DNA from 4 places in the Streptomyces sp. NPDC090108 genome. Region 4 is predicted to be linked to each of the others. Evidence: riboswitches for the same ligand, from Rfam matches in the RefSeq annotation. Region 4 holds a riboswitch; each other region holds the start of a gene.

Evidence for each region. Region 4 has a riboswitch for thiamine pyrophosphate ahead of thiO (glycine oxidase ThiO). Riboswitches for the same ligand answer to the same signal wherever they lie in the genome.
Region 1: another riboswitch for thiamine pyrophosphate. It lies ahead of thiM (hydroxyethylthiazole kinase); the one in region 4 lies ahead of thiO (glycine oxidase ThiO).
Region 2: another riboswitch for thiamine pyrophosphate. It lies ahead of ACIPRD_RS00480 (thiamine ABC transporter substrate binding subunit); the one in region 4 lies ahead of thiO (glycine oxidase ThiO).
Region 3: another riboswitch for thiamine pyrophosphate. It lies ahead of thiC (phosphomethylpyrimidine synthase ThiC); the one in region 4 lies ahead of thiO (glycine oxidase ThiO).

What each region holds. Positions count from the first base shown of each region.
Region 1 covers NZ_JBIVDQ010000003.1:886,309-893,684, forward strand. The annotation lists gene ACIPRD_RS14120 (DNRLRE domain-containing protein) at 1-922, shown strand, start outside; gene ACIPRD_RS14125 (hypothetical protein) at 924-1,394, shown strand; gene ACIPRD_RS14130 (hypothetical protein) at 1,521-2,201, shown strand; gene ACIPRD_RS14135 (transposase) at 2,240-3,001, shown strand; gene ACIPRD_RS14140 (cytosine permease) at 3,239-4,627, opposite strand; TPP riboswitch at 4,794-4,888, shown strand; gene thiM (hydroxyethylthiazole kinase) at 4,880-5,704, shown strand; gene thiE (thiamine phosphate synthase) at 5,701-6,396, shown strand; gene ACIPRD_RS14155 (PP2C family protein-serine/threonine phosphatase) at 6,509-7,376, opposite strand, start outside.
Region 2 covers NZ_JBIVDQ010000001.1:117,758-125,133, forward strand. The annotation lists gene ACIPRD_RS00470 (ABC transporter ATP-binding protein) at 1-624, opposite strand, end outside; gene ACIPRD_RS00475 (ABC transporter permease) at 624-2,225, opposite strand; gene ACIPRD_RS00480 (thiamine ABC transporter substrate binding subunit) at 2,273-3,364, opposite strand; TPP riboswitch at 3,445-3,551, opposite strand; gene rlmN (23S rRNA (adenine(2503)-C(2))-methyltransferase RlmN) at 3,670-4,776, opposite strand; gene ACIPRD_RS00490 (hypothetical protein) at 5,150-5,548, opposite strand; gene ACIPRD_RS00495 (DUF6578 domain-containing protein) at 5,696-6,088, opposite strand; tRNA gene ACIPRD_RS00500 (tRNA-Arg) at 6,686-6,758, opposite strand; gene ACIPRD_RS00505 (phosphatidate cytidylyltransferase) at 6,937-7,376, opposite strand, start outside.
Region 3 covers NZ_JBIVDQ010000009.1:176,211-183,586, forward strand. The annotation lists gene ACIPRD_RS28970 (metallophosphoesterase) at 1-600, shown strand, start outside; gene ACIPRD_RS28975 (hypothetical protein) at 782-1,642, shown strand; gene thiC (phosphomethylpyrimidine synthase ThiC) at 1,718-3,514, opposite strand; TPP riboswitch at 3,507-3,680, opposite strand; gene ACIPRD_RS28985 (YibE/F family protein) at 3,752-5,245, shown strand; gene ACIPRD_RS28990 (SsgA family sporulation/cell division regulator) at 5,386-5,823, opposite strand; gene ACIPRD_RS28995 (IclR family transcriptional regulator) at 5,921-6,787, opposite strand; gene ACIPRD_RS29000 (DUF5326 family protein) at 6,989-7,201, opposite strand; gene ACIPRD_RS29005 (cupin domain-containing protein) at 7,331-7,376, opposite strand, start outside.
Region 4 covers NZ_JBIVDQ010000005.1:516,868-524,243, forward strand. The annotation lists gene pknB (Stk1 family PASTA domain-containing Ser/Thr kinase) at 1-858, opposite strand, end outside; gene ACIPRD_RS20550 (thiazole synthase) at 1,027-1,803, opposite strand; gene thiS (sulfur carrier protein ThiS) at 1,836-2,036, opposite strand; gene thiO (glycine oxidase ThiO) at 2,033-3,259, opposite strand; TPP riboswitch at 3,257-3,369, opposite strand; gene ACIPRD_RS20565 (NAD(P)/FAD-dependent oxidoreductase) at 3,704-4,936, shown strand; gene ACIPRD_RS20570 (Rv2175c family DNA-binding protein) at 5,081-5,446, shown strand; gene thiE (thiamine phosphate synthase) at 5,566-6,222, shown strand; gene metF (methylenetetrahydrofolate reductase [NAD(P)H]) at 6,499-7,376, shown strand, end outside.

The DNA.
Region 1 (7,376 bases), on a different contig from region 4:
CAGCGCCCAGTTGCACACCGACGAGGACGATCTGCTCGCCGAGAAGGCGCGGTTCGCCGGTGACGGGCTCGGCTGGTCCGGGATCACCACGACCCTGGCCGGTACCCTCGCCGGGCCGCTGACCGGCACCTCCGACCTGGTCTACACCCACCACACGGGCACCAGCACCCTGTCGGACGGCAGCGCCCAGGACGAGGAGAACGAGTACGAGGTGTACACCTTCGACACCGGCGGACCGGCTCCCGTGCTCACCCAGCGGCTGTCCGCCGACGACTTCCTGACCAGCCTGTCCGCCTCGGACACCGCGGCCGCGCAGGTCCCGCTCGACGGCGACGACACCGACACCACGGCACCCGCGATGGACGCGTTCTACACCGACGGGGACGCGCTCCCCTCGGGCACCGCGCCCGCCGCCGGCGCCAAGCGCGCCTCGTTCAGCCGCGGCGGCACCGTCTCCTGGGCCGCCGCGCACTACAACGACAAGGACGAACTGCGCACCGACTGCACCAACTTCGCGTCCAAGTCGCTCAACCGGGGCGGCGGCGCGCACATGGAGTACGGCTCGGTCGTCGACCTGAAGCGCAGCCCGTACGAGTGGTGGCGCAAGTCCAAGTCGGACATGACCTATTCCTGGTCCGCGGCCAACAACTTCGCCAACTTCATGGGCAAGGAGGACAGCGTCACCTGGGTCAAGAGCATCGGCAACATCTCGGCCGGTGACATCATGCTGCTGGAGTACGCGGGCGACGGGGACTCGAACCTCGACCACGCGGGAGTGATCTACGGCACCGGGTCCTCGACCGGCTCGATCAAGGTCTACCAGCACTCCAGTCACTACCGTAAGACGAACCTCGCGGCCATCATCAAGCGCCGGCCCGGCGTGAAGGTGTACATCGCCCACATCACCCCCCACTGGTACTGACATGAACCGAACTCGCACGACCGCTCTGTGGCTCGCCCTCGGCGTCGCCGTGCTGCTGACCGCGGGGGCCGGCCTGGCCTGGGGCGCGCCCCGCGACCAGTGGGACTACCGCCACGCGAGCCAAACGGGGCTGCCCGCCGTGACGTTCACGGGCGACCGCGGCGCACCGGACACGCTGGAGCTGTACCTGCGGTTGTACGTCGGGCGGCTGCGCGACGGCGACGCGGACCGGCTGTCGGACCTCTCCTGGCACCGGAAGTGGTTCGCCCGCGACGCCGAGGAGGCGGCGGCGCGCCGGGCCGTCGCCACCTACGGCAAGGGGGCGGCCGGACCGGTCGCCGTCGAGCTGACGCCCGAGGACCCGTACGACGTCCGGGGCGGCACGATCAGCTTCCGCGCGACCGGGCAGCGGCAGACGTTCACCGTCTTCCGGCGGAACGGGCTGTGGCTGTTCGTCATCGGGTCGGACTAAGGGCTGTCCCGTAATCGATCTTCGAGTTGCGGATGAGCTGCCAGGAGCGCTGGTGCTCCGGTCGGTCAGCGCGTCGTGGGTAGCACCTACCATGCCCTCGTGACGCGACCGTGGACGATACGAAGGATGGCCGAGCAGTTTGTTGAGCTGCTCGGGATGGCTCCTACCAGCATCGATGGCGGCGAGTTGGAGTTCGTCCGGGGAAGCCTGTGCACCACGCTTTCGATCTGGAAGGACCGTTACGACCGGTCGCTCTTCGGCTGGATGGTGCACACGGACCACTGCGGTCTCGGTGACCGGATGGACGGCTTTGGCGGAGTGGGCATCCGGATCGACCACCAGTCGCCGTCCGGCGACGCAGGTCCGACTGACATTCCTCCCGCTGCCTGCTATCCCTGGCCGGCGGGCAGTGCTCCGCTCGCCTCCGCAGTCTCCGCCAACGTCACTTACTACGGGCCGCCGTCCCTGCGCTTCGTCCGCGACTCCCACGACCTGGGACTGCTGCTCCTGGCGGACACCCATGTTCACCGGGACGGGGTCTGGTCGTTCGCGCCGGCCAACAACGAGCCGTCACGACTTGCGAAAGCCATCCTTCTGGCTCGTCAGTGCGGTGATCAGGATCTGGAACGGGCCGCTGTCGCTAAGTTGCGGAACCGCGGCGAGGAGCCGGTGGCTCGCCGCCCCGACTACCTGTTCCGGCAGGCCGTCGCCGACTGGTCCAGGCAGTATGCCAAGGCCACGGGCATCGATCTCAGTGACCTGGCCAAGCTCGAACGGAAGCGCCCTCAGTACCCCGACATCCCGTAGCTCAGCACGGCTCCTCGGGGCCGGGAGATGATCTCGCCGTGATCACGGCATCGGAGCCCCGCTGGATAAACCCGTTCACCGGGCTGAGCCCGCAGCAGTTCGGCACGCTCATCACCGCTCTGCGCAAGGAAGGCGCGGTCCCGGTACGCAGGGGACGGCCGTGGGGTCTCCCGCTGGAGGACCGCGTGCTACTGGTCATCGCGTACTGGCGGACCAACATGACACTGCGACAGCTCGCCCTCCTGTTCGGGATATCGAAGTCGGCCGCCGACCGCATCATCGACCACCTCGGGCCCGCCCTCGCACTGCGCCAGCGCCAGCGGTTCCGCAAGGATGCCGTGCTGATCGTGGACGGCACCTTGGTCCCCACCCGCGACCACAACATCGCCGAGCGATCGAAGAACTACCGATACTCCACCAACCACCAGATCGTCATCGACGCCGACACCCGGCGCGTCGTCGCAGTCGGCCGCCCCCTGCCCGGTAACCGCAACGACTGCAAGGCATGGGAACTGTCCGGGGCGAAGGCCGCCGTCGGCAGGACAACCGTGATCGCTGACGGCGGCTACCGCGGCACCGGCCTGATCATCCCTCACCACCGGGAACGCGACCAGGCCGAACTACCGACCTGGAAAGCGGAGCACAACGCCTCCCACCGCAAGGTCCGCGCCCGCGTCGAGCACGCCTTCGCACGCATGAAGACGTGGAAGATCCTCCGCGACTGCCGCCTCAAGGACGAGGGCGTCCACCACGCCATGCTCGGCATCGCCCGCCTCCACAACCTCACCCTCACAGGGTGAGAGGCAGCACTGCTGGTCAGTCGGCATGCCATAGATCATTTACGGGACAGCCCTTAGGGGGTGTCTCTTCGATCGTCGCGGACCCACGAAGATCGGGGAGACGCCCCCTGGACCGCGGTCCCGGCCGTCGACGGCGAGGGCGCCCCGGCGGTGTGCCGGGGCGCCCTGTGGGCCCTCATGGAGGCCGGTGAGCCCGTGGTGTCCGGTCTCCGGCGTGCGGCGGGGCGGGAGACCGGTTCAGGCCCGGGCCGGGGCGCCGGTCCGGGGCAGCAGCAGGCGCAGGGGGAGGTAGACCGCGACCGAGGCCACGAACGCGGCGTAGTACGCGAGGTCGCCGCCGTGCAGCGCGGCGGCGACCGGGCCCACGTACAGGGTGGTGTTCATGAACGGGACGGCCGCGGCGAAGCCGGCCGCGAAGGCGGCCACGGCGGGCCACCACGGCAGCGGGCGCTCCAGCTCGGCCCGCAGGTCCAGCGGGCGGCCGCCGCGGGAGCGGGCCCGGACGAACCAGTCGACCAGGACGACACCGACGAAGCCGGGGATCCAGTAGCCCACGAACAGCAGCACGTTCTGGAAGCGCGCCGTGGTGTCGGCGGCGTGCATCCACAGCACCAGAGCGAAGCCCAGCACGGCCGCCGCGGCGGCGGCCAGCGGCCGGGGCAGGCGCAGTCCTGCGGTCTGGAGGGCGAGCGAGCCGCTGTAGTCGTTCATCGCGTTGCTGCACACCGAGGAGACCACGACGGCCAGCAGGCCGAGCGCGCCGGCCGCCCCGCCGCCCAGGAGCCGCTGCACGCCCGCGGCCGTCTGGTCGGTCAGCAGCCGTCCGGCCCACAGGCCCAGCGTCTCCACCCCCACGTAGGCGGCGGTGAGGCCCAGCAGCGTGTACCAGAACATCCGCGGACGGGAGGCGCCGGTGGGCAGGTAGCGGCTGAAGTCGGAGGCGTAGGGCGCCCACGACAGCGACAGGCTCAGCGCGACGGTGCTGGTCAGGATGAACGCCCCCGTCCGGTCGGCGCCGTGCACGGTCCCGGAGACCGGCAGCGCGACTCCGCGCAGGAGCGCGACGGCGAGCGCGACGAACGCCGCCCCCAGAACGAACGTCATCACGCTCTGCAGCCGGTGGATGACCTCGTAGCCGAAGACGCCGACCACGCCCTGGAGCGCCAGCACACCGAGCACGCCCAGCCAGAACGGCCAGCCCAGCAGCCGCGCGAGGGCGTCCCCGCCGAACAGTCCGATCAGCGCGTCCCAGGCGATGGACGACAGCCACTGCAGCACCCCGGGGAGGGCGACAGCCCGCCCGAACGCGAGCCGGGACAGCGGGAGTTGGCCGGCTCCGGTGAGGCTTCCCCAGGTTCCCAGATAGGCGGCCGGCACCGCGCCGAGCACGGTGCCCAGGGCCATGGCGGTGAAGGCCTGCCAGAAGCCGAGTCCCAGCGCGATCCCGATCGTGCCGGAGAACACCCCGGTCATGGTGAGGTTCGGCGCGAACCAGACGGTGAACAGCCGCGCGGGCCGGCCGTACCGGTTCCCCTCGGGCACGGGTCCGATGCCGTGCCGTTCGACGGACAGGTCGCGGGAGCCCGTGGGCATGCGCCCCTCGAACACGGCGTGGTCGATGGTCATGAACGCTTCCTGGGATCGGGGACGGGACCGGCGGGACGGGTGCCCGCAGGTTCCACAGTGCCATCGCACGGCAGACGGCATTGTCGTCGTACGGACACCCGGCGGCGTCACCGGGTCACGGGGCCGGTCCGCGTCCGCCGCCGTCCTACCAGGGGGTTAGCATGTCCGACGAGACACGGGGTGCCCCCGCCGGGGGCTGAGATCACACCCGTCGAACCTGATCTGGCTCGTACCAGCGAAGGGATGTCGCGCATGACGCGCCCTGCCGAAGACCTGTCCGTCCTCAGCGCCGGAGCGCTCGCGCGGCTGCGGGACGCGTCCCCGCTGGTGCAGTGCCTCACCAACGGCGTGGTCACCAACTTCACCGCGAACGTGCTGCTCGCGCTCGGCGCGACCCCGGCGATGGTGGACATCCCGCAGGAGGCGGGACCGTTCGCGAAGGTGGCCTCCGGTGTGCTGGTCAACCTCGGCACCCCGCACGCCGAGCAGCGCGCCGCGATGGCGGAGGCCGCCGGATCCGCGGCCGGCTGCGGCACGCCCTGGGTCCTCGACCCGGTGGCCGTCGGCTCCCTGCCGGTGCGCACCGCCCTCGCCCGGGAGCTGCTGGCGTTCGCGCCGGCCGTGGTGCGCGGCAACGCCTCGGAGATCATCGCGGTGGCCGGCGACGGATCCGGCGGCCGCGGTGTGGACACCACCGACGACGTCGAGGCCGCCGCGCCCGCCGCGGCCGCCCTGGCCCGGTCCACGGGCGGTGTCGTGGCCGTGTCGGGCCCCGTCGACCTGCTCACCGACGGCGTGCGGACCGTGCGGGTCGCCAACGGCGACGCCCTGCTGACCCGGGTGACCGGCGGCGGCTGCGCCCTGGGCGCGGTCATGGCCGCGTTCGTCTCGCTCGTCCCCGCGGACGGCGACCGGCTCGCCGCCACCGCCGCGGCCGTCACCGTCTACACGGTCGCCGCGGAGGTGGCCGCGGCCCGCGCCACGGGCCCCGGCAGCTTCGCCGTCGGCTTCCTGGACGCGCTGGCCGGACTGGACGAGGCCACGCTCACCGCCCGGGCCGCGGTCTCGTGGGCGTGATCCCGGCCGGCCCGGACGGGCCCGGCACGGATTTCCCCGACTGCTCCGTCTACCTGGTCACCGACACCGCCCAGTGCGCCGCCCAAGGCCGTGACGTGGTGGAGACGGTGGCCGCTGCGGTGGCCGGCGGCGTCACGGCCGTCCAGGTGCGGGAGAAGGACACCTCCGCCCGTGCCTTCCTCGACACGGTGCTGCGGATCTCCGCGGTGCTGCCGGAGCGGGTCGCGCTGTTCGTGAACGACCGGGTGGACGTCTTCCTCGCGGCCCGTGCGGCGGGCGCCCGCGTCACCGGCGTCCATGTCGGACAGTCCGACCTGCCGCCCGGCGCCGTGCGCGCGCTGACCGGGCCGGACGCCGTGCTCGGTCTGAGCGCCGCCACCCCCGCCGAACTGCGGGCCGCCGCCGAGGACCCGGCCGGGGTGGACTACGTCGGCATCGGGGCCCTGCACGCGACCCGCACCAAGTCCGACGCGCCGCCCGCGCTCGGACACGAGGGGTTCGCCGCGCTCGTCCGCGCCACGCGTCTGCCGGCCGTGGCGATCGGCGGGGTCGTGGTGGCCGACATGACGTCGCTGCGGGCGGCCGGTGCGGCGGGCGGCGCGATCGTCTCCGGCATCTGCGCCGCCCCGGACCCGCGCGCCGCCGCACGGTCCTACGCGGACGCGTGGGCCGCGGGCACGCGGATCCGATGACGACGAACGGGCCGGCAGTCCCCCGGGCGCACCCGCATGGCACCGGGAGCGGGCGCTCCCGGTCCCGGAAGGGCGGGCCGCGGAGCCGCACCCGGACACCGCGGGCGTGCGGTCACACGCGGGCGCTCCCGGCGCCGGGGCCGTACCAGTCCAGGCACAGCACGGTGGCGTCGTCCGCGAGGCGTCCCTCGCAGGCTTCGGTGACCGCGGCGGTCAGGGTGCGCACGACCTCCCGCGGATGGTCGGCGGCGGTGTCGCGGACCAGGCCGGGCAGGTCGACGGCCGCCGCCCCGCGCTCCCGCATCCCGTCGGTGTGCAGGACGAGACGGTCGCCGGGGCGCAGATCGAGGTGCTGCACCCGGTAGGGACCGGGCACCGGGACGCCGAAGGGCAGATCGACGGCGAGGCCCACCTCGGCGACCGTGCCGTCGCGCAGGCGCAGCGGCCACGGATGGCCCGCGTTGACGACCTGTGCGCTGCGGCCGTCGAGGGCGATGCGCAGCAGCTGTCCGGTGGCGTGGGTGCCGTGGCCGTGGTCGAGGAGGGCCTGATGGGTCCTGCGGGCCTGCTCGGCCAGGTCGGTCCCTTCGCGGCGGGCGCCGCGTGAGGCGTTGACCAGAAGGGTGGCCATGAGGGACGCGGCGACGTCGTGGCCCATCGCGTCCGTGACGGACAGGTGCAGGACGCGGGGATCGACGCAGAAGTCGTAGGTGTCGCCGGCGACGCTCTCGGCGGGCACCAGGGCCGCGGCGAGCGCGAACTCGTCCGCCTCGTGGGACGCGGCGGACGGCAGGAGCTGGTGCTGGATCTCGGCGGCCAGGGTCAGCGGGCTGGTCCGCCCGCTCCACAGGTAGCGGTCGGTGAAGCGGCGGTCGGCGACGATGACGTACCCCAGCGCGTGCGCGGTCTCCACGATCCGCTCCAGCACGTCCTCGGTCGCACGGGGGAGGACGAGTTCGAGCAGGCCGATGGTGTCGCCC
Region 2 (7,376 bases), on a different contig from region 4:
GGCGAGCGCGAAGGCCTCGCCCTGGTCGTGGGTCACCGCGAGCACGGTCGTGCCCAGCCGGCCGAACAGGTCCCGGAGTTCGGCCACGAGCCGTTCCCTGAGGGAGCGGTCCAGCTGGCCGAGCGGTTCGTCCAGCATGAGCAGCCGGGGCCGGGGGGCCAGCGCCCGCGCCAGGGCCACCCGCTGCTGCTCGCCGCCGGACAGGGCCGCGACCGCGCGGCGGGCGGACCCGGGCAGCCCGACCAGTTCCAGCAACTCCTCGACCGCCGCCTCCCGTTCCCGCCTCGGCACCCCGTGCATGCGCGGCCCGAAGGCCACGTTGCCGCCGACGTCCCGCTGCGGGAAGAGCTGATGGTCCTGGAACATCAGGCCGACGCCGCGCCGGTGCGCGGGCGTGCCGGCCTGGTCGCGGCCGTCGAGCAGCACCCGCCCGGAGTGCAGCGGCTGGAGACCGGCCACCGCCCGCAGCAGGGTCGACTTCCCGCTGCCGCTGGGCCCGAGCACGCACACCACCTCGTGCTCGGCGACGTCCAGGTCGACCGCGTCGAGCACGGCCCGCCCGCCGAAGCGCACGGTCGCGCCGCGCAGGCTCAGCAACTGGTCCCCTGTCGGGTCCGACGGCATCAGAACTCCCCCGTACGGTCGGTGCGCAGCCGCTCCAGGACGAGCAGCGCGGCCGCGCACACCACCATCAGAATCGTGGAAAGGGCCATGGCCTGGCCGTAGTTGAGGTCTCCGGGCCTGCTCAGCAGCCGGGCGACAGCGACCGGGAGCGTCGGGTCGTCGGGCCGGGCGATGAACACGGTCGCGCCGAACTCGCCGAGCGAGACGGCGAACGCGAACCCGGCCGCGACCAGCAGGGCCCTGCGCACCATCGGCAGGTCCACCTCCCGCCACACCCGCCAGGGCGAGGCGCCGAGCACGGCCGCCGCCTCCCGCAGCCGGCCGTCCACCGCGCGCAGCACGGGCAGCATGGTCCGTACGACGAAGGGGGCGCCGACCAGCGCCTGGGCGAGCGGGACCAGGATCCACGACTCCCGCAGGTCCAGGGGCGGCTCGTCCAGGGCGATCAGGAAACCGAAGCCGACGGTCACGGCGGAGACGCCGAGCGGCAGCATCAGCAGGGCGTCGAAGCCGCGCACCAGCCGCCCCGCGTCCCGGCGGGCCAGCGCGGCGGCGGCGAGGCCGCCGACCAGGACGGCGATCGCGGTGGCAGCGGCGGCGTACTCCAGCGAGGTCCACACCGCGTGCAGCGGCGCCACCAGGAAGGTCCCGTCCCCGGAGGTGGCCAGCGCCCGGTAGTAGCCGAGGCCGGGCGCGTCGAGGGAGCGCCGTACGAGCACCACGAGGGGCAGCACCACCAGCAGGGCGATGGTGAGGAGGACCCCGGCGAGCACGGTCCACTGCCCCGCGCCGCGCGGCCGGCGGGCGGTGACGGAGGCGTCCACCAGGCGCAGGGCGCTCTCCCGCCGCCGTACCGTCCAGGCGTGCACGACGAGGATCGCGCCGACCGCGGCGAACTGCACGAGGGTGAGGACGGCGGCCGTGGCCAGGTCGAAGACCTCGGAGGTCTCGCGGTAGATCTCCACTTCGAGGGTGGAGAAGGCGGGGCCGCCGAGGATCTGGACGACGCCGAAGGAGGTGAAGGTGAACAGGAACACCATCAGCGCGGCGGCGGCCACGGCGGGGGCGAGAGCGGGCAGCGTGATCTTCCGCCAGGCCCGCAGCGGGGACGCGCCCAGCATCCGGGCGGCCTGTTCCTGCCGGGGGTCGAGCTGGGCCCACAGGCCGCCGACGGTGCGTACGACCACGGCGTGGTTGAAGAAGACGTGGGCCAGCAGGATCGCCCACACCGTGGTGTCCAGCCGTACGCCCCACAGCTCGTCCAGCAGCCCGCCGTGCCCGACCAGGGCCAGGAAGGCGGTGCCGACGACGACGGTGGGCAGCACGAACGGGACGGTGACCACGGCCCGCAGGACCTGCTTGCCGGGGAAGTCGAGGCGCGCGAAGACGTAGGCGGCGGGCAGCGCGAGCAGCAGGGTCAGCGCGGTGGACGCGAGGGCCTGCCAGGTGGTGAACCACAGCACGTGCCGGATGTCCGGCTGCGTGACGACGTCCGCGATCCGCCCGAGGTGCCAGGAACCGTCCGCCTTCAGCCCGGTCGCCACGATCGCGGCGACCGGCCAGGCGAAGAACACCGCGAAGAACGCGACGGGCAGGGCCATCAGGCCGAGCCGCGCCGCGCTCCCGCGGGCACCCCTCGTGGGAGGGGTCACTTCAGTACGAGCGACGTCCATGCCCTGACCCACTGGTCGCGGCCCGCGGCGATCCTGGCGGGGGCCATGGTCTCGGGGTGCTCGGCGGCCGGGCCGTACTCGGTGAACTCGGCCGGCACCTTCGCGCCCTTCACCACGGGGTACACGAACATGTTCAGCGGCATGTCCTGCTGGAACTCGCGGGTCAGCAGGAAGTCGATGAACGCCTTGCCGCCCTTGCTGTTACGGGCGCCGCTCAGCAGTCCGGCGAACTCGGTCTGCCGGAAGCAGGTGCCGGTGGCCACCCCTGTGGGCGCGGTGGCCGGACGCTTGCCGGCGTAGATGACCTCGGCGGGCGGCGAAGAGGCGTACGACACCACGAGCGGACGGTCGCCGCCCGCCTTCCTCCCCTCGGACGAGCCGGAGAACTCCTGGTAGTAGGCCTGCTCCCAGCCGTCGACGACCTTGACGCCGTTGTCCTTCAGCTTCTTCCAGTAGCCCTGCCAGCCCTTGTCCCCCTTGTCTCCGTACCGCGCGGCGCTGCCGAGCAGGAAGCCGAGGCCGGGCGAGGAGGTGGCGGCGTTCTCGGTGACCAGGAGGTTGCGGTACGCGGGCTCGGCGAGGTCGGCGAAGGTCCGCGGCGGGGTCAGCCGGTGCTTGGCGAACCAGGCCTTGTCGTAGTTGACGCAGATGTCGCCGTGGTCGACGGGCGTGACGCGGTTCCTTCCCGCGTCGAGCCGGAAGGCCGGGTCGACGGTGTCGAGGCCCTTGGCCCGGTACGGCTGGAAGAGGCCGTTGTCGAGGGCGCGGGAGAGCAGGGTGTTGTCGACGCCGAAGAAGACGTCGCCCTGCGGGTGGCCCTTGGTGAGGATCGCCTTGTTCACGGCCTGTCCGGCGTCGCCGTCCTTCAGGACGCGGACCTTGTAGCCGGAGCGCTTCTCGAAGTCCTTGACGACGTTCTTGGACACGCTCCACGAGTCGTGGCTGACCAGGGTCACGGTCGTGGAGCCGGCGGTGTCCGCGGTGCCGTTCGCTCCGCACGCGGTGAGCACCGGCATGGCCAGCAGGCCGATCCCGGCCGCCGCGGCCGCGAGGGTCTTGATGTGCACTGGTTGTCCTCCTGGGGGTGGCCAGGAAGAGACGCGGCCCTGCCCGGGCTCCGCGAGGGAACCCGGGCAGGGCACAACAGCTCGAGTGATGACCGAACTTCCTACCCAGAATGACCTGGGCGAGGTTCAGAGGGTCTGCGGCCCGATGCCGCACTCTCAGCGCTGTGGCGCTCCCCTGTCGGAATATGAAGATGTCTCTGTATGAAGTTGTCCGCGCGGCCCAGGTTACAGCCAGGCGCGAGCGGACCACACAGGCGCTGTGGGGCTGGGCCGGTGGGAGCCGGTGAGCCCCCTGCGGCGGGGCCCTACCGCTCGGTGGCCGCGAGCTGGCCGCAGGCGCCGTCGATCTCCTGGCCGCGGGTGTCCCGGACGGTCACCGGAACGCCATGGGAGGCGATGGCCTCCACGAACGCCTTCTCGTCCTCGGGCCGCGAGGCGGTCCACTTGGAGCCCGGCGTCGGGTTGAGCGGGATGAGGTTGACGTGCACGGGCTTGCCGCGGAGCAGCCGGCCGAGCCGGTCACCACGCCAGGCCTGGTCGTTGATGTCCCTGATCAGCGCGTACTCGATGGAGAGCCGGCGGCCGGACCGCTCCGTGTAGTCGAACCCGGCGTCCAGCACCTCGCGCACCTTCCACCGCGTGTTCACGGGGACGAGGGTGTCGCGCAGCTCGTCGTCGGGGGCGTGCAGGGAGATCGCGAGACGGCACTTGAAGCCCTCGTCGGCGAACCGGTGGATGGCGGGCACGAGGCCGACCGTCGACACGGTGATGCCGCGCTGCGACAGGCCGAGGCCGTCCGGCGCGGGGTCGGTCAGCGCGCGGATGGCACCGACGACCCGCTTGTAGTTGGCGAGGGGCTCGCCCATGCCCATGAAGACGATGTTGGACAGCCGCGCCGGGCCGCCGGGCACGTCCCCGTCGCGCAGCGCCCGCATGCCGTCCACGATCTGGTGGACGATCTCCGCGGTGGACAGGTTGCGGTCCAGTCCGGCCTGGCCGGTTGCGCAGAACGGGCAGTTCATGCCGCATCCGGCCTGCGAGCTGATGCACATGGTGACCCGGTCCGGGTACCGCATCAGGACGGACTCGACGAGCGTGCCGTCGAACAGCCGCCACAGGGTCTTGCGGGTGTCCCCCTGGTCGGTCGACAGGTGCCGCACGACCGACATCAGCTCCGGGAACAGCGCCTCGCGAAGCTTGTCCCGCGAGCCGGCCGGGATGTCGGTCCACTGCTCGGGGTCGTGCGCGTACCGCGCGAAGTAGTGCTGCGAGAGCTGCTTGGCGCGGAACGGCTTCTCGCCGATCTCGGCCACCGCGTCCTTGCGCTCGGCGGGCGTGAGGTCGGCAAGGTGCCGCGGCGGCTTCTTGGCTCCGCGCGGGGCGACGAAAGTGAGTTCTCCGGGCTTGGGCATGGTGATACCAGTGTCTCAGATCCACATGGGTGACCTGCGGCTGCCGATCCATGCCACTGTCGTCAGCAGTCGTCACCGGCCGTGACCGAGTGGCGTCGGACGGCCCGGCCTCCGCCTCCTGCCGGCCTTGCGGCGGGTTCTGTTCGCCCCTCACCGCCTGCGCGTTTGCGCCACCTCCGACTACTGAGGGATGCCCGCGGAGAACTGGGCCGGCCTCCGGTCTCACGCTTGCCTCCTGCGAGGATTGTCACCGCAGTCCGCGTAACGGTCATCGCCTGGAAGTCAGCACCTGATCACTCGGTCAACGGGACTGTCCGTGCTTTTCGGTGTCAGCTGCTGGTGTCAGCCGTCGCACGCAGTCTTGACGGGGAAGTCACCTCTGCTCCTCCACTCGAAGAACCACGTCGGCAGCACGCGCGTACCCCTTCGGATCGTCGACTGCCACCCGCACCGACCACCGTTGCGGTCCCCCGATGTACTTGACGAATCGACTCTCGCCAAGCACGTCACCGATCACGAAGCGCCGGTCTGCCAAGTAGAGCGATCCGTCGAAGACCGTGGTGAACGAAGGATCGGCGGCGACACCCTGACCATGGTCTTGGAACAACCGCACCTTGATCAGAACCGTCTGTGCCTGTACACGGACAATGACGTGAGTGTCGGAGGACGCAGCGGGAGCGCCACCCAACTCCAGATCGTTGCGAATCCAGTCCGGGGACCCCAAAGCCATGACCGGGTTGTTGACGTACAAGTCGACTCCGGCTATCTGCACAGATCTCGCCCTCCTGCCGGCCTGGGGGTTGCCAAGGCACTCGCGTACGCCCGGCATCCGACCTGCACCCCCACCACCTATCCCCACGACGGCCGAGAGGTCAGGCAGGGCGCCGTGGTTCGACCGCAAAAAGCTGCCCCACCAAGGTCAATTCGACACGCGCCGGGCGGTCACCAGGTAGCCGACGAAACTGGTGTCCGGGCGGCTCTTCGCCCACCCGTCCGCCTTCTTCTCGACCGGAACCAGCGCGGTGGTGCCCGGAACCGGCTGGTACAGGTCGGACGTGGCGCCCGGGGGCACCTCGTAACGGCAGTGCACCTCGGCGGCCGTCAGCACCTCCAGCCGGGTCGGTGCGCGCTCCTCCTCCCGGCCGTGATGCTCCTCGCGAAAGTCGATCTCGGCCGCTCGGTCGGTACCGACGATGTCGGCGTAGTCCTCCGAGTCGACTTCCAGCAGCCTCCACGAGACGACATCCCCCGGGCCGAAGCTCTCGCCACAGCACTGGATCTGCCAGTCATCGACCCAGATCGTCAGCGTCATGCCGCCATTGTCCGCCGAGCGATCTGCGCTCACCACGCTTTTTTTCGTGAGGACCGCGGCTGCGCCATGGGGACGCCGGCCGGCTTCGGGATCCGGGGCGAACAGAGCTCAGCCTGGCGCGATCCTGCCTGGCCGACACGTACATGCCGCTCTTCGATCAGGACTGTTGGCGTTCGTCACTCACGTGACTGACGATGCGTCAGACACATCTGATCGAAGGTCCGCGGATGGCCATACCCACCCGCAGAAGACGGCTCGCCGCCCGGGCGCTGGTGACCGGCATGCTGCTCGGGCTCGTGCCCGTGGCGAACGTCTCCCCCGCCGCGGCGACGGACGATCACCACCGCCTACGAGGCGGGCACGCCGAGCGACAGCTTCGACTCCGACCCGCCGGCCGTCGCCTCCTACGACGAACAGAACCCCGGACGCAGCGACTACGCCGCGGACTCGGGCAAGTGCCTGAAGGCCGACCTCGTGCAGCTGGCGTTGCCGTCATCGGTCTTCGCCCGCCCATCGGGGGCGGTTGCCGTCAAACACTGCCGTCAAGGAAAAAGCCGGAGGCCCTGTGGATCACTCCACAGGGCCTCCGGTTTGCTGTGCACTCGGCAGGATTCGAACCTGCAACCTTCTGATCCGTAGTCAGATGCTCTATCCATTGAGCTACGAGTGCGTGTTCTTCTGTTGTCGTCTCCCTCACCGAACGTTCCGTAGATTCCGGATGTTCCGGCCGGTTCGGGCGATAGGAAGAATCATACAAGACCGGCGGACCGCTTCCGTCCACCGGCGGGGACGACAGCGGGCCCCGGCCCTGCTGAGCAGGATGGGGCCCGGAGTCGTACGACGTGCGGTCACGCGGAGCCGACGAACACCACCATCAGCAGCCACACCACCGGGGCGGTCGGCAGCAGGGAGTCCAGACGGTCCATGATGCCGCCGTGACCGGGGAGCAGGGTACCCATGTCCTTGATGCCCAGGTCACGCTTGATCATGGATTCGCCCAGGTCGCCGAGCGTGGCGCTGGCCGCGACCGCGAGGCCGAGCAGGAGGCCCTGCCACCAGCTGCCGCCGTCGATCAGGAACTGCATGCACAGCGCGCCCGCGACCATCGCGAAGAGCACCGCGCCCAGCAGGCCCTCGCGGGTCTTGCCGGGGCTGATGCGCGGGGCGAGCTTGTGCTTGCCGAAGCGCCAGCCGACGGCGTAGGCGCCGGTGTCGCTGACCACCGTCAGGAGCAGGAAGGTCAGGACGCGCCAGGGGCCGTCGTCCGCGGTGAGCATCATCGCGACGA
Region 3 (7,376 bases), on a different contig from region 4:
TGCAAGGCCCTCATGGGCAACCACGAGCTGCTGCTCCTCGGCGCCAAGCGGTTCGGCGACACCCCCGTCAACTCCGGCGCGGGCACCGCCACCTTCCAGGCGGCGTGGCTGCTCAACGGCGGCCAGAAGACCGACATGGACCGCCTCCAGGACCACCACCTGCAGTGGATGGCCCGGCTCGACGCCGTCGAGCAGGTCGACGGCTATCTGCTCGTGCACTCCGACACCACCGTCTACCTCGACTACGGCGACTCGATCGAGGCCGTCAACGACACCGTCCGCGAGACGCTGACCCGCAACGACGCGGACGAGGTGTGGGACCTGTTCCGCAAGTTCACCAAGCGCTTCTCCTTCCGGGACGAGGGCGGCGCGGACGCGGCCCGCTCCCTCCTCGATACGTACGGGGGCACCCGTGTCGTTCACGGCCACAGCCCCATCCCCTATCTGCTCGGCCAGGTCGGCTCCGAGGAGGGCGAGGACAGCGGCGGCCCCAACGTCGAAGGCCCGCATGTCTACGCCGAAGGCCTGGCCATCGCCATGGACGGCGGCGTGACCATGGCCGGAAAGCTGCTGGTGCAGCAACTCCCCCTGGACGACTGAACGTTCACGGGGCATAACCGGCCTGGCCGGGGGTGCTCCGGTCGGCCCGCAATTTCCGCCAACCCCCTGTCACCGTGTGCCGTCACGGCTCTACCATCGGCTTATCCGTAGCAGGCTCCCCTCCGTTTCTGCCCGACGGCTCGTCCGCGTGCGAGCCCCAAGCCCTACGGAGCATCGGGGGATGCACATGAACAGCGTTCCGCAGCACCTGCTGAGCGAGGACCGCCAGGAATTCGAGCGGGCCCTCGATGAGGCGCTGCGCTCCGCACCACACCGGCCGGAACTCGCCGCTGTAGGACAACGGCTGAACTCCGAACAACTGCGCACCATGGCACTCAACGCCATCGCCCTCATCACGGCGGCCGCGGCGAGCGAGTACCAGCACTACGTGAAGGTCCGCCAGGATCTGCGCGAACCGGCGTCCACCACCCCGGCGCCCGCCGCCTCCGGTTCCGCGGAGACGGGTACGAGCGCCCTGGGACTCGCCACCACGCTCGGCGAGACCGCCGAGTCCACCGGAGCCGGCGCGGTGGCCGTGGTCGCCGTCCTGGCCCCCGTCCTCGCCGGCACCGCCGCCGTGATCTTCCTGCTGGTGGGCTACATCCTCAGGGTGCTCGCCCCCGGCAAGACCTTCGCCCGGACCATGCTCACCGCCGGCTGGGTCTTCGGCGCCGTGGCCGCGGCCTCGATCCTCGTCGCCGCCGTGGGACTGCTGATCACCGCCCTGCGCAACAGCGCGACCGCGGAAGCCACCAGCCATGAGGAGGCGAGCCAGGTGGTGGCCGGTGCCCGGGAGGCCTGGCGGGACGCCCTGCTGGAACGCGGCATAGTGCCGTTCCTGGAGGAGGCCCTCGCCCAGCCGGGTACGGCCGCCCTGCACCGCACCGCACCGCCGGCCCCGACCGGCAGGATGCCGCGCCTGGGCTACGACCGCCCCGGCTTCACCAGCCCGGACGACGGCGGCGTTTCCGGCCGTCCGAGCTTCACCAGCCCGGACTACACCAGCCCCGACTTCGGCGGCCCGGAGAACCGGCCGGAATAGCCCCGGCTCGCGCCCCCGGCGGGGCGCGAGCCGGACGCCCGTCACACGGTCAGTACGACGTCCGGTGAGCGGTGATCACTCGGCGATCGGCAGATAGACCCGGTTGCCCGAGGCCGCGAACTCCTGCGACTTCCGGGCCATGCCCTCCTCGATCTCGGCCTTGCCGCTTCCGTGTTCGCGCCGGATGTCCTGCGAGATCCGCATGCTGCAGAACTTCGGACCGCACATGGAGCAGAAATGCGCCGTCTTGGCCGGCTCGGCCGGAAGCGTCTCGTCGTGGAACTCCCGTGCCGTGTCCGGGTCCAGGGCGAGATGGAACTGGTCCTCCCACCGGAACTCGAAGCGGGCGTCGGACAGTGCGTCGTCCCACTCCTGCGCACCGGGGTGCCCCTTGGCGAGGTCGGCGGCGTGCGCGGCGATCTTGTAGGTGATGACGCCCGTCTTGACGTCATCGCGGTCGGGCAGACCCAGGTGCTCCTTGGGCGTGACGTAGCAGAGCATCGCCGTGCCCCACCAGGCGATCATCGCTGCGCCGATACCCGAGGTGATGTGGTCGTACGCCGGCGCGATGTCCGTGGTCAGCGGGCCGAGCGTATAGAACGGAGCTTCATCGCAGATCTCCTGCTGAAGGTCGATGTTCTTTTTGATCTTGTGCATCGGGACGTGACCGGGGCCCTCGATCATCGTCTGTACATGGAAACGCTTGGCGATCCGGTTGAGTTCCCCGAGCGTGCGCAACTCCGCGAACTGCGCCTCGTCGTTGGCGTCCGCGATCGAACCGGGCCGCAGACCGTCGCCGAGCGAGTAGGTGACGTCGTAGGCGGCGAGGATCTCGCAGAGTTCCTCGAAGTTCTCGTACAGAAACGATTCCTTGTGGTGCGCGAGGCACCACGCGGCCATGATCGAGCCGCCCCGCGAGACGATGCCGGTCTTCCGGTCGGCGGTGAGCGGGACGAACGGCAGCCGCACGCCGGCATGGACCGTCATGTAGTCCACGCCTTGCTCGGCCTGCTCGACGACGGTGTCCTTGTAGATCTCCCAGGTCAGCTCCTCGGCCCTGCCCTCGACCTTCTCCAGTGCCTGATAGAGCGGCACCGTGCCGATGGGCACCGGGGAGTTGCGCAGCACCCACTCCCGGGTGGTGTGGATGTTGCGGCCGGTGGATAGGTCCATGACCGTGTCCGCCCCCCAGCGGGTCGCCCAGGTCATCTTCTCGACCTCCTCCTCGATGGAGGAAGTGACCGCGGAGTTGCCGATGTTGGCGTTGACCTTCACCAGGAACCGCTTGCCGATGATCATCGGCTCGATCTCCGGATGATTGACGTTGGCCGGCAGTACCGCCCGGCCGGCCGCGATCTCCTCACGGACCACCTCGGCGGACACGTTCTCCCGCAGGGCCACGAACTCCATCTCCGGAGTGATCTCCCCCCGGAGCGCGTACGCGAGCTGCGTCACCGCCTTGCCGTCACGGCCCCGGCGGGGACGGCGCGGACGGCCCGGGAAGACCGCGTCCAGGTTGCGCAGACCCCCTCGGGGTGACGTGTGCCTGATCCCGTCGTCCTCGGGCCGGACGGGGCGCCCCGGATATTCCTCGGTGTCGCCGCGGGTGGTGATCCAGTTCTCCCGCAGCCGCGGCAGGCCCCTGCGGACATCGGTGTCCTGGGCGGGATCGGTGTACGGGCCCGACGTGTCGTACAGCGTGACCGACTTCCCGTTGGTGAGGTGCACCTGACGGACCGGCACACGCAGATCGGGGCGCGAGCCCTCGACATACGACTTGTGCCAGCCGATGGACGTTCCGGCCTCCCGCTGCGACGACTCGTCGGTCGCGCTCCGTGCGGAGGCAGGCGTGCGTGCGTCCTTGTTGGTCATCCGACCTACTCCCTACGCCGGCATTACCCGGTAACAGGTTCAGCGGTCGGCGCAGCGGCTTCCGTTCGCCGATGTTCCCGGTGGAATCGCGTTCCACGTGAAACATCGCGTGTACGGAGGTCAGCGCCCTCTCAGCCCGGTGCTCCGAGCTCCCGCGTGTGCAAAGTTGTCTCCACGCTAGCGTCCTGTGTGGTGCGAAGAACAGTGGACCTCCCCCGTTCTTGCAATGATCTGGCCGTGACCACGACGCATCAGCCCCCCTTCCCTCCGCCCGGGCCACCCCGCCGGCAGGGCGCCGGTCACGGTGCCCGCCAAGGCGCCGACGGCGGGCACGGAGCGGGTCCGGGCCCCGGCTCGGCCCCCGGAGACGGACGCGGGCACGGGGACGGACACGGGGACGGCGGTCACGGGTCCGGCGGCGGTCACGGCCACGCGCACAGCCACAGCCACGGGCCCGCCGCGCCCGTCTCCAAGCACCTGCGCAAGGTCATCGCGGCGATCCTGGTGCCGTTCAGCGCCGCCGTCATGGTGGGGCTCGTGGTGCTGTGGCCCGGGGGAGCACCACCGCACCAGCGCAGCGGCGTCGGCTTCGACCGCCAGAGCCGGCAGGCCACGGTGACCCAGGTCGTCGAGGTGGACTGCGCCTCGGTCAACGCCTCGGGAGGCGCCCGGTCCGGCTCCCTCTCCGATGGTGGCAGTGGCGGTCCAGCCGGTGAGAAGGCGAAGGGCAGTTGCAAGCGGGCGACGGTCCGGGTCGACACCGGCGGCGACAAGGGGCGTACGTTCACCGAGATCGTGCAGCCGGACCAGTCGCGGCAGTTGCACCAGGGCGAGAAGGTCGTGGTCGCCTATGAACCCTCCGCGCCGAAGGACCTGCAGTATTCGGTCACCGACGTGAACCGGCAGTTCCCCATGGCGCTGCTCGCCGGGATCTTCGCGCTGGCCGTCGTGGTGGTGGGCCGGCTGCGCGGCGTCATGGCCCTGGTCTCGCTGGCGGTCAGCTTCCTGGTGCTGACCCTCTTCATCCTGCCCGCGATTCTCCAGGGATCGAATCCGCTGCTGGTGGCCGTGGTCGGGTCGAGCGCGATCATGCTCATCGCGCTCTACATGTGCCATGGCCTGTCGGCCCGTACGTCGGTCGCGGTGCTCGGTACCCTCGCCTCGCTGCTGCTGATCGGCGTCCTCGGTTCGCAGTTCATCGGCTGGGCGGCGCTCACGGGCAACACGGACGACAACACCGGTCTGATCCACGGTCTCTATCCGTCCATCGACATGAGCGGCCTGCTGCTGGCCGGCGTCATCATCGGTTCGCTCGGCGTCCTGGACGACGTGACGGTGACGCAGACCTCGGCGGTGTGGGAGCTGCACGAGGCCAATCCGGCGATGGGCTGGCGCGGACTGTACCGGGCGGGCATCCGGATCGGCCGCGACCACATCGCGTCCGTGGTCAACACCCTCGTCCTCGCCTACGCCGGTGCCGCGCTGCCGCTGCTGCTGCTGTTCTCCATCGCGCACAGCGGTGTGGGGGACGTGGCCAACAGCGAGCTGGTGGCGGAGGAGATCGTGCGCACCCTGGTGGGGTCGATCGGCCTGGTCGCCTCGGTGCCCGTCACCACCGCTCTCGCCGCCCTCGTGGTGTCGGCCGACCGGACCGGCAAGGACGGCGGAGCTCCGGCCGACCCCCGGACGGTTCCCGAGCGGGCCGGCAGGGGACGGCGCCGGAAGCGGTGAGCGGGGCCGGAAGCTCCGGGCGGGCCTGATTCGCGGGCGGGGCCGGTCGGTCCGGCAGCCCATGCAGAAGCGTTTCTGCATGGGCCCGCAAGGTTCACCGGGAGCGGCGTAGCGTTTCGGCTGCTCGGTGCCGGAACGCTTCAGCCCGCGCTCTGTTCCTCGGCCAGAATGCGGTCCAGGGCCTCGTCGAGGTAGGCATCGAAATCGGCCAGCGCACCCTCCTGGCCGAGCGGCACGAGCTTGTCCGTCCGGTCGAGGAAGGCCACCAGCGGAGGCGCCGACGAGCGGAACAGGGCCTGGTCACTGCCCACCTGAAGCCTGATCAGCACCTCGCCCAGCACCTCGGAGTCGGCGGGTGCGATGTGCACGTCACCCTCGCCGCACGGCCTGCCCACTCCGTCGATCATCAATTCCCGGCCGAACGCCCAGGTCACCGGGGCATCACCGGGCAGATGGAACGTGAGCCGCACCGCATAGGGATCTCTGGCCTCGTAGCGCAACTCCACCGGAATGCGGAAGGAAAGCTCCTCCGAGACGAGGAAGCTCATCATCACTTCTGCCTGTACGGACTCGCGCATCGCCTACCCCGTCATATGACATGGACTGGCCGGGATCGATCCCTGACCGTGCTCAAATCTTGCTGAACGTACACAGCAGATCACAAGGAGTGAGTTTTCAGATACTGATAGAGAGTGTCAGGGCTCCGAGATGGCGCGCGACCTCACCCTGCAGACGCTGTGTCACCGGCATCAGCCGGTCGGCCTGGTGGGCGGGGACCGAGACGGCCAGTGTGGCAGCCATGGTGCCCACGGTGATGGGAATCGCGGCACAAACCGCCCCCAGGGCGTATTCCTGACGCTCCACCACCGGCTCCATGCGTCCGGTCCGGGCCAGCCGCCTCAGCAGGGCGTCGTTGTCCCGCACGGTGTACGGCGTGAGGGAACGGGCGGGATAGCGGGAGAGATGGTCGCGGCGGGCGTCCTCGTCCAGCTGGGACAGCAGACACTGTCCGACGGCGTGCGCGTGCCCCGTCTCACGGAAGTCGGCCCACTCCTCGACCGCCGGAGCCTCCCGGGACGCGGAGACGCACATGACCTCGATCTCGCCGTGCCGGTACATCGCGAGATAGACCGGTACGCCGAGGGAGTCGCGCCAGTGCGCGAGCGTGTCGGCCACCGTGCTGCGACGTTTCTGCTGCGCTCCGCTGCTGCTCAGCCGCTCGGCCGCGGCCCCGAGGAAGAACCTGCCGCGGTCGCGGCGCAGATAGCCCTCGTGCACGAGGGTGCGCAGCAGGTGATAGGCGGTGGGCAGCGCGAGCCCGGTCTCGCGGGCGAGTTGCTTGGCGGGAGCGCCGTACTCGTGTGCCGCGACGGTCTCCAGCAGGCGCATGGCGCGCTGCACCGACCCGATGAGGGTCGCGGAGCGTGTGTCGCGGGCGGCGGAGGCGGGCGGCCGCTGCATGGGGGGCGCGCAGGGCCGGGTCCGAGGGGGAGGTGCGGGAGGTGCGTGGGGTCCTGCCGGTGCGGTGTCAACCGTGGCCAAGGGTCACTCCCGGAGCGCGAGGGGTGGGGGCAGCCCGTGCGAGGAGAAACACGGGTGGGGTGGGTGCCGCCCGTGGGTCGGGGTCCCACGGGAGTCCGGACTCTAACCGTCCGCCACCGCGCGCAGACGGCCTGCCGGGGAAACTTCCCTCCCCCGAGGGAACCGGTGACCCGTGTTACCGCCCGGCCGCTCCCGCGGCCCTCACCAGTCGCTGCGCGAGGAGGAGTTCGAGGTGAACTTCCGCACGATGTAGACCAGCCCGCCGACCAGGGCGACGAACAGCAGCACCTTGAAGAGCAGCCCGATCACGAAGGTGATCACAGCTCCTATGAGGCCGCCGAACACGACCAACGCGATGACCGGCACCGCGACCCACTTCACCCACCACGGCAGCCCCGCGAAGATCTCTCGCATGCCCTTGTCCCCTTGCGCTCGCAGTTCTCGATGTCTGTCTCGATGCTAGGGCCGCGAGGGGCTCCTGTGGGGGCCGGGCGGCCCTTGTCCTCCCCTGAACCGACCCTGAGGCAACCCTGAGAGCCGGCCTCACGCCTCGGGCGGAGAGAAGACCACCAGCACCCTCAGATCCTCA
Region 4 (7,376 bases):
GTCCAGCTGCGCGTCGCTCAGCGCGGCGCGGGCCTCCAGGACGTGGCCGAGCAGCGCCGCCGCGTCCGCGGGCCGGACGTCCGGCGTGCGCGCGGTGGCGGAGGCCACCAGTTCGTCCAGCCCGTACGGCAGCCCCGGCACCAGCGCCGAGGGCGGCGGCACGTCCTCGTGCAGGTGCTGGTAGAGCACCTGGGCGGGGGAGTCCCCGGAGTGCGGTCTGGCGCCGGTCAGCATCTCGTACAGCACGACACCGCACGCGTACACGTCGACGCGCGGGTCGGCGGTGCCCCGCTCGATCTGCTCGGGCGCCAGGTACGACACCGTGCCGAGGACGGCACCGGTGGTGCTGGTCACGGTGTCCACGGAACGCACCAGGCCGAAGTCGGCGACCTTGACCCGGCCGTCGTCCCCTATCAGCACGTTCTCGGGCTTCATGTCCCGGTGCACGAACCCGGCCCGGTGCGCGGCGCCCAGCGCGGCCAGCACCGGTTCGAGGATGTCCAGCGCGGCCCGCGGCTGGAGCGCGCCGCGCTCGCGCAGCACGTCCCGCAGGGTGCACCCGGCGACGTACTCCATCGCCAGGTACACGTACGACCGGTCGGTGCCCTGGTCGAAGACCTGCACCACGTTGGGGTGGGCCAGCCGGGCGACCGACCTGGCCTCCCGGATGAACCGCTCCACGAACGCCCCGTCCGCGGCCAGCGCCGGGTGCATCACCTTGAGCGCGAGCACGCGGTCCAGGCGCATGTCCAGCGCCCGGTAGACCGTGGCCATCCCGCCGACGGCGATCCGCGCCTCGACGCGATAGCGGCCGTCGAGCGTCTGCCCGACGAGGGGGTCCTGAAGGGTCGTATCCACGCAGCGAGTCTACGAGGGGCCGCCGGACGTGCCGCGCCCCGAGCGGTCCGCCGGGCGTAATGCAGCAGAGCTGTGACTGTGCCGGGGCGGCCCGCCGGTACCCGTACCGGCCCCGTCCTCCGGGCGTACGGCGCCCTGTCCGGCCCCGGCCGGGCGGACCGGGCGCTGTCAGGGGGCGTCCTGGAAAGCGGGGCGTTCGGGGTCCAGGCGGGCGAGGCCCTCGGCGGGCGAGGAGGCCTCGGCGAAGTGCCGGCGGGGGATCCGGCCCGCCAGCCGGGCCAGCCGCCCCGCCCGCACCGCGTGCCGCATCGCCGCGGCCATCGCCTCCGGGTGCTGCGCCCGCGTCACCGCCGAGGCGAGCATCACACCCGCGCACCCCAGTTCCATCGCCAGCGCCACGTCCGACGCCGTGCCGGCCCCCGCGTCCAGGATCACCGGCACGCGCGCCTGCTCCACGATCAGCTGGAAGTTGTGCGGGTTGCGGATGCCGAGCCCGGAGCCGATCGGCGAGCCCAGCGGCATCACCGCCGCGCAGCCCACGTCCTCCAGCCGCCGGGCGAGCACCGGGTCGTCGCTGGTGTACGGCAGCACGGTGAAACCGTCGTCGACCAGCGTCTCCGCCGCGTCCAGCAGCTCCACGGGATCGGGCAGCAGCGTCCGCTCGTCGGCGACGACCTCCAGCTTGACCAGGTCGGTGCCGAGCGCCTCCCGGGCCAGCCGGGCGGTCAGCACGGCCTCCCCGGCGGTGAAACAGCCGGCCGTGTTCGGCAGCACGGCGATCCCCAGCCGCTCCAGCACCGACAGCACCGAGCCGTGCGCGGAGGGGTCCACCCGCCGCATCGCCACGGTGGTCAGCGCGGTGCCCGAGGCGACCAGCGCCTTCTCCAGCACGTCCAGGCTGGGCGCGCCGCCGGTGCCCATGATCAGCCGGGAGCCGAGCGGCATCCCGCCGAGGACGAAGTCGTCGCCGTCCACGCTCAGCCTCCCTGGACCGCGGTGAGGATCTCGACCCGGTCGCCCTCGGCGAGGGCCGTCGCGGCCCACCGCGTGCGCGGGACGACGGTCTCGTTGACGGCCGCCGCCACCCCGGAGGGCGCGGCGGTCAGCTCCCGTACGACGCTGTCGAGAGCGGTGCCCGGGGCGAGCTCCCGGCGCTGTCCGTTGACGGAGATGTTCACGCGGGCTGCTCCGTCCGTGCGGTGCCGGTGGTGCCGGTGGTGCCGGTGGTGTCCGTGGTGCCTGTGGTGGCCGTCATGGGCGGTGCGGCTCCGAAACGCCGAGGGGTGAAGGGGAGGGCCTCCTCCGGAAGGCGGCCGTGGACCAGCAGATGCGCCATGGCGTCCCCGGTGACCGGGGTGAGCAGCACACCGTTGCGGTGGTGCCCGGTCGCCAGCAGCAGGCCGTCCAGACCGGACGGCCCGAGCAGCGGCGCGTTGTCGGGGGAACCGGGACGCAGCCCGGCCCCGGTCTCGGTCAGCGGCAGCTCGGTGATGCCCGGGACCAGCTCGTGGGCGTCGCGCAGCAGCTCGTACACGCCGCCCGCGGTCACCGTCGTGTCCCAGCCCAGCTCCTCGCTGGTCGCCCCGACGACCAGCTCGCCGTTCTCCCGGGGCACCAGATAGACGTGGCTGCCGCGCACCACGGCCCGCACGGTACGGCTCAGGAACGGGGCGTACCGGGGCGGCACGGTCAGCCGCAGCACCTGCCCCTTCACCGGCCGCACCGGAGGCCGTACCGCGTCCGGCACGCCCGCCAGCCGGCCGCTCATGCCGCCGCCAGCGAGCACCACCCGGCCCGCGCCCAGCGCCGTGCCGTCGGCGGTGGTGACCCCGGCGGCCCGGTCCCCCGCGACGTCCAGGCGCGCGGCCCACGTCCGGTGGAACTCCACCCCGGTCCGCTCGCACGCGGTGACCAGGGCCGACGCCAGTCTGCGCGGGTCGATCTGGTGGTCGCCGTCGGCCCGCAGCCCGCCGCGCACCCCCGGCGCAAGCATCGGCTCCAGGCGGCGGCAGTCCCGCCCGGACAGCCACTCCGACTCCAGTCCGCAGCGCCGCTGGAGCGCGTGCAGCTCGCGCAGCTGGGCACGGTCGTCGGCGTCCAGCGCGACCGCGAGGGTGCCGCAGCGGCGGTAGCCGAGGTCCTGGCCGGTCAGCTCGGTCAGCTCGGCCGCGAAGTCCGGGTAGCGGCGGGCCGACTCCACGCCGAGGGCGAGCAGCTTCTCCTCGCCGTAGTGCAGTTCGGTGACGGCGGCCAGCATCCCCGCGGCGACCCGCGCGGCCCCGCCGCCGGGCGCGGGGTCCACCACGGCCGTGGCGAGCCCCTCCCGCGCGGCGCGCCAGGCGGTGACCAGGCCGATGATCCCGCCTCCGACGACGAGGACGTCCGGTGTACGTGACGGCATGGGCGTCCAGCCCCTCCCTTCGCCGGCATGACCCGGATCAGGTTCGTACGGTCGGAGGCCGTCCAGCCTCCCTCTCAGCCCGGTGCGTCCGGGCTCCCGCGAGTGCGTGTACGGCGGTCAGCCTAGGGCCTGTCCGGCGGTTCATGGCGCAGACGCGGGGTCTGGCACGCCCATCTGCGGCGTTGTCGTCGGTTGTCGACGCGCCGCGTCGACGCCCTCCTCCGCCTTGCACCTGGACGCACCAGACCCCGCTCACCCTCGTCGGCCCGCGCCGCCGCTCTCCTGCACCACGATCCGCCGGACAGGCCCTAGCCCGCGCCGCCCCGCCCCGTGCGGCGACCCGGGTCAGTCACCGGCGAGTCACCGGCGCGTCCCCGGCCGGGCGGCCACGGGACCCGGAGCGCGCCGATGGCTGACGGGACGTCAGGTGACTATGGTGACCGGGTGAGCGAGCAGACAGTGCGAGAAGGCACCCCGAAGGAACGGCGCGTGGTCGTCGTCGGCGCGGGCATGGCCGGGGTGCAGACCGCGGTCGCCCTGCGGGAACAGGGATTCACCGGAACGGTGACCGTCATCGGGGCCGAACCCCATCAGCCGTACGACAGGCCGCCGCTCTCCAAGGCGGTGCTGCTCGGCACCTCCGAGGGCTCCGCCTTCGAGGTCGACTTCGACTCCCTCGGCATCGACCTGCGCCTCGGCTGCGAGGCACTGGCCGTGCGCCCGGCCGACCACGAGGTGGACACCGCGTCCGGCCCCCTGCCGTACGACGTCCTGGTCCTCGCCACCGGCGCCGAACCGCTCCTGCTGCCCGGCACCGAGGGCGTTCCCGGCGTGCATCTGCTGCGCACCCTGGACGACGCCGAACGGCTGCGGCCCGTCCTCGCCCGGCGGCACGACATCGTGGTGGTCGGCGCCGGATGGATCGGCGCCGAGTTCGCCACGGCCGCCCGCGAGGCCGGGTGCGCGGTGACCGTCGTCGAGGCCGCGGACCGGCCGCTGCCGGGCGCGCTGCCCGCCGAGGTCGCCGCGCCGATGGCCGCCTGGTACGCCGACAGCGGCACCGAGCTGCGCACCCACGCGCGCGTGGAGCGGGTCGAGCCGGGCGCGGTGGTGCTCACCGACGGCTCCCGGCTGCCCGCCGACGCCGTCGTCGTCGGGATCGGCGCCCGCCCCGCCACCGGCTGGCTGGCCGGGTCCGGGATCGAGCTCGGCCCGGACGGCGCGGTCCTGGCCGACGCCCACCTGCGCACCTCCGCCGAGGACGTGTACGCGGTCGGCGACTGCGCCTCCTTCCCCTCGGCCCGCTACGGCACCCGGCTGCTGATCCACCACTGGGACAACGCCCTCCAGGGCCCGCGCACGGTGGCCGCGCACATCCTGGGCGAGGAGACGCCGGTCTACGACCCGGTGCCCTACTTCTGGTCCGAGCAGTTCGGCCGGTTCGTCCAGTACGCGGGCCACCACGGCCCGGACGACCGCGCGGTGTGGCGCGGCGACCCCGCGGGCCCCTCCTGGTCGGTGTGCTGGCTGCGCGGGGACCGGCTGGTCGCCCTGCTGGCCGTGGGCCGGCCGCGCGATCTGGCCCAGGGACGACGGCTGATCGAGTCGGCCAGGCCGATGGACCCCAGCGCCCTGGCCGACCCGGCCCGCCCCCTGAAAGAGGCCACGGCCGGCTGATGAAAGAGGCCACGGCCGGCTGACCGGCGCCTCCCCCGGGAACGCGGCAGGGGCGCGGGGGGAGCGCGCGAGCGGGTGCGGCGGCACCTCGGACGAATGGCGACACGTCGCGGTCAAACGGGCGGAGCGCCTAGGCTTGGTCCCGTGACCGAGATTGACGCAAAACTCGAAACTCTCGTCCCCGCCTGGCTCACCCTCCCCGACATCGCCGAACAGCTCGGCGTCGAGGTGACGCGCGTACGGCAGCTGGTCAAGGAGAACCAGCTCATCGCCGTACGCCGAGGTGAGAACCGGGCGCTGTACGTCCCCGCCGCCTTCATCGACGGGGACAAGATCGTCAAGGGCCTGACCGGCACCCTGACGCTGCTGCGGGACGACGGCTTCACGGTCGAAGAGATGATCGAATGGCTCTTCACCCCCGACCCCTCCCTGCCCGGCACGCCCGCGCAGGCCCTGAACGAGAATCGCGGCACGGAGGTGAAGCGCCGCGCCCAGGCGCTCGCCGTCTGAACCATCCTGATCCGCACCACGGGTGGCGTACCGGGCCCGGCCCGTACGCCACCCGCTCGTACGCCCGCAGTCGCCGGGCGCCGACCGCGCCCAGCGCGCCGAACCCGGGGGACCCACGCATGACCGACGCCGCCCGCACCGCCCGTACCGCGCTCGCCGACGCCCGGCTCTACCTGTGCACGGACGCCCGCCGGCGGCAGGGCGACCTCGCCGGATTCCTGGACGCGGTCCTGGCCGGCGGCGTCGACGTCGTGCAGCTGCGCGACAAGGGCATGGAGGCCGCCGAGGAGCTGGAGCACCTCGAGGTCGTCGCCGACGCCTGCGCCCGGCACGGCAAGCTGCTCGCGGTCAACGACCGGGCCGACGTCGCCCACGCGGCCGGCGCCGCCGTGCTGCACCTCGGGCAGGGCGACCTCCCGGTCCCCGCGGCCCGCGCGATCCTCGGCGATGACGTCCTGATCGGCCGCTCCACGCACACCGAGGCGGAGGCGGCGGCCGCCGCCGTCCAGGAGGGCGTGGACTACTTCTGCACCGGCCCGTGCTGGCCCACCCCGACCAAGCCGGGCAGGGCCGCGCCCGGACTCGGCCTGGTCCGCGCCACCGCCGCGCTCCGCACCGACCGCCCCTGGTTCGCCATCGGCGGCATCGGCCTGGACAACCTCGACGAGGTGCTCGACGCGGGCGCCCGCCGGGTGGTCGTGGTCCGCGCCCTCACCGAGGCCGACGACCCCGGCGCCGCGGCGGCGGAGTTCGCGAAGCGGCTGCGCCAGGCCTGAGCGGGACTCCGGCGGGGGGTGAGCGGGGCCGGAGCAGGGCTCGACCTGAGCGTGAGCGAGGCCGGAGCGGGCTTACCCGGAGCGTGAGCGGGGTCGGAGCGGGCTCGACCGGGGCGTGAGCGGGGCTTTTCCCGCCGTCACCGCGGGGCCGGTCACGGAGGGTCTCCCCGGACCCCGCGCGGCCCGGCGTCCCAAGGGGTGGACAGGAAGCCGGTAATTCGGTCAATTCGCCGATGCCCGGTTGGGAGTCGGCCCGCCCGTGGCTAACCTGCGGGTATGGCCCTTGGAACCGCATCGACCAGGACCGATCGCGCGCGCACCGTGCGCGAGATCCTGGCCACCGGCAAGACGACGTACTCGTTCGAGTTCTACGCGCCGAAGACCCCCAAGGGCGAGCGCGGTCTGTGGGACGCGCTGCGCCGGGTGGAGGCCGTGGCGCCGGACTTCGTGTCCGTCACCTACGGTGCCGGCGGTTCCACGCGCGCGACCACCGTCAAGGAGACCCAGCAGATCGTCGTCGACACGACGCTCACCCCGGTCGCCCACCTGACCGCCGTCGACCACTCCGTCGCCGAGCTGCGCAACATCATCGGCCAGTACGCCGACGCCGGCATCCGCAACATGCTCGCCGTGCGCGGCGACCCGCCCGGCGACCCGATGGGCGAGTGGGTGGCGCACCCCCGCGGCCTGGCCTACGCGGCCGAACTCGTGCGCCTCATCAAGGAGTCGGGCGACTTCTGCGTCGGTGTCGCCGCCTTCCCGGAGATGCATCCGCGCTCCGCCGACTGGGACACCGACGTCGCGCACTTCGTCGACAAGTGCCGTGCGGGCGCCGACTACGCCATCACGCAGATGTTCTTCCAGCCGGAGTCGTATCTGCGCCTGCGCGACCGGGTCGCCGCCGCGGGCTGCGAGACCCCGGTCATCCCCGAGGTGCTGCCCGTCACCAGTGTGAAGATGCTGGAAAGGTTGCCCAAACTCAGCAATGCGGCTTTCCCGCGGGAGCTCAAAGAGCGGATCCTCGCAGCGAAGGAGGATCCGGCGGCTGTACGCTCCATTGGCATCGACTTCGCCACGGAGTTCTGCGCACGGCTGCTGTCCGAGGGAGTGCCCGGACTGCACTTCATCACGCTCAACAACTCCACGGCGACCCT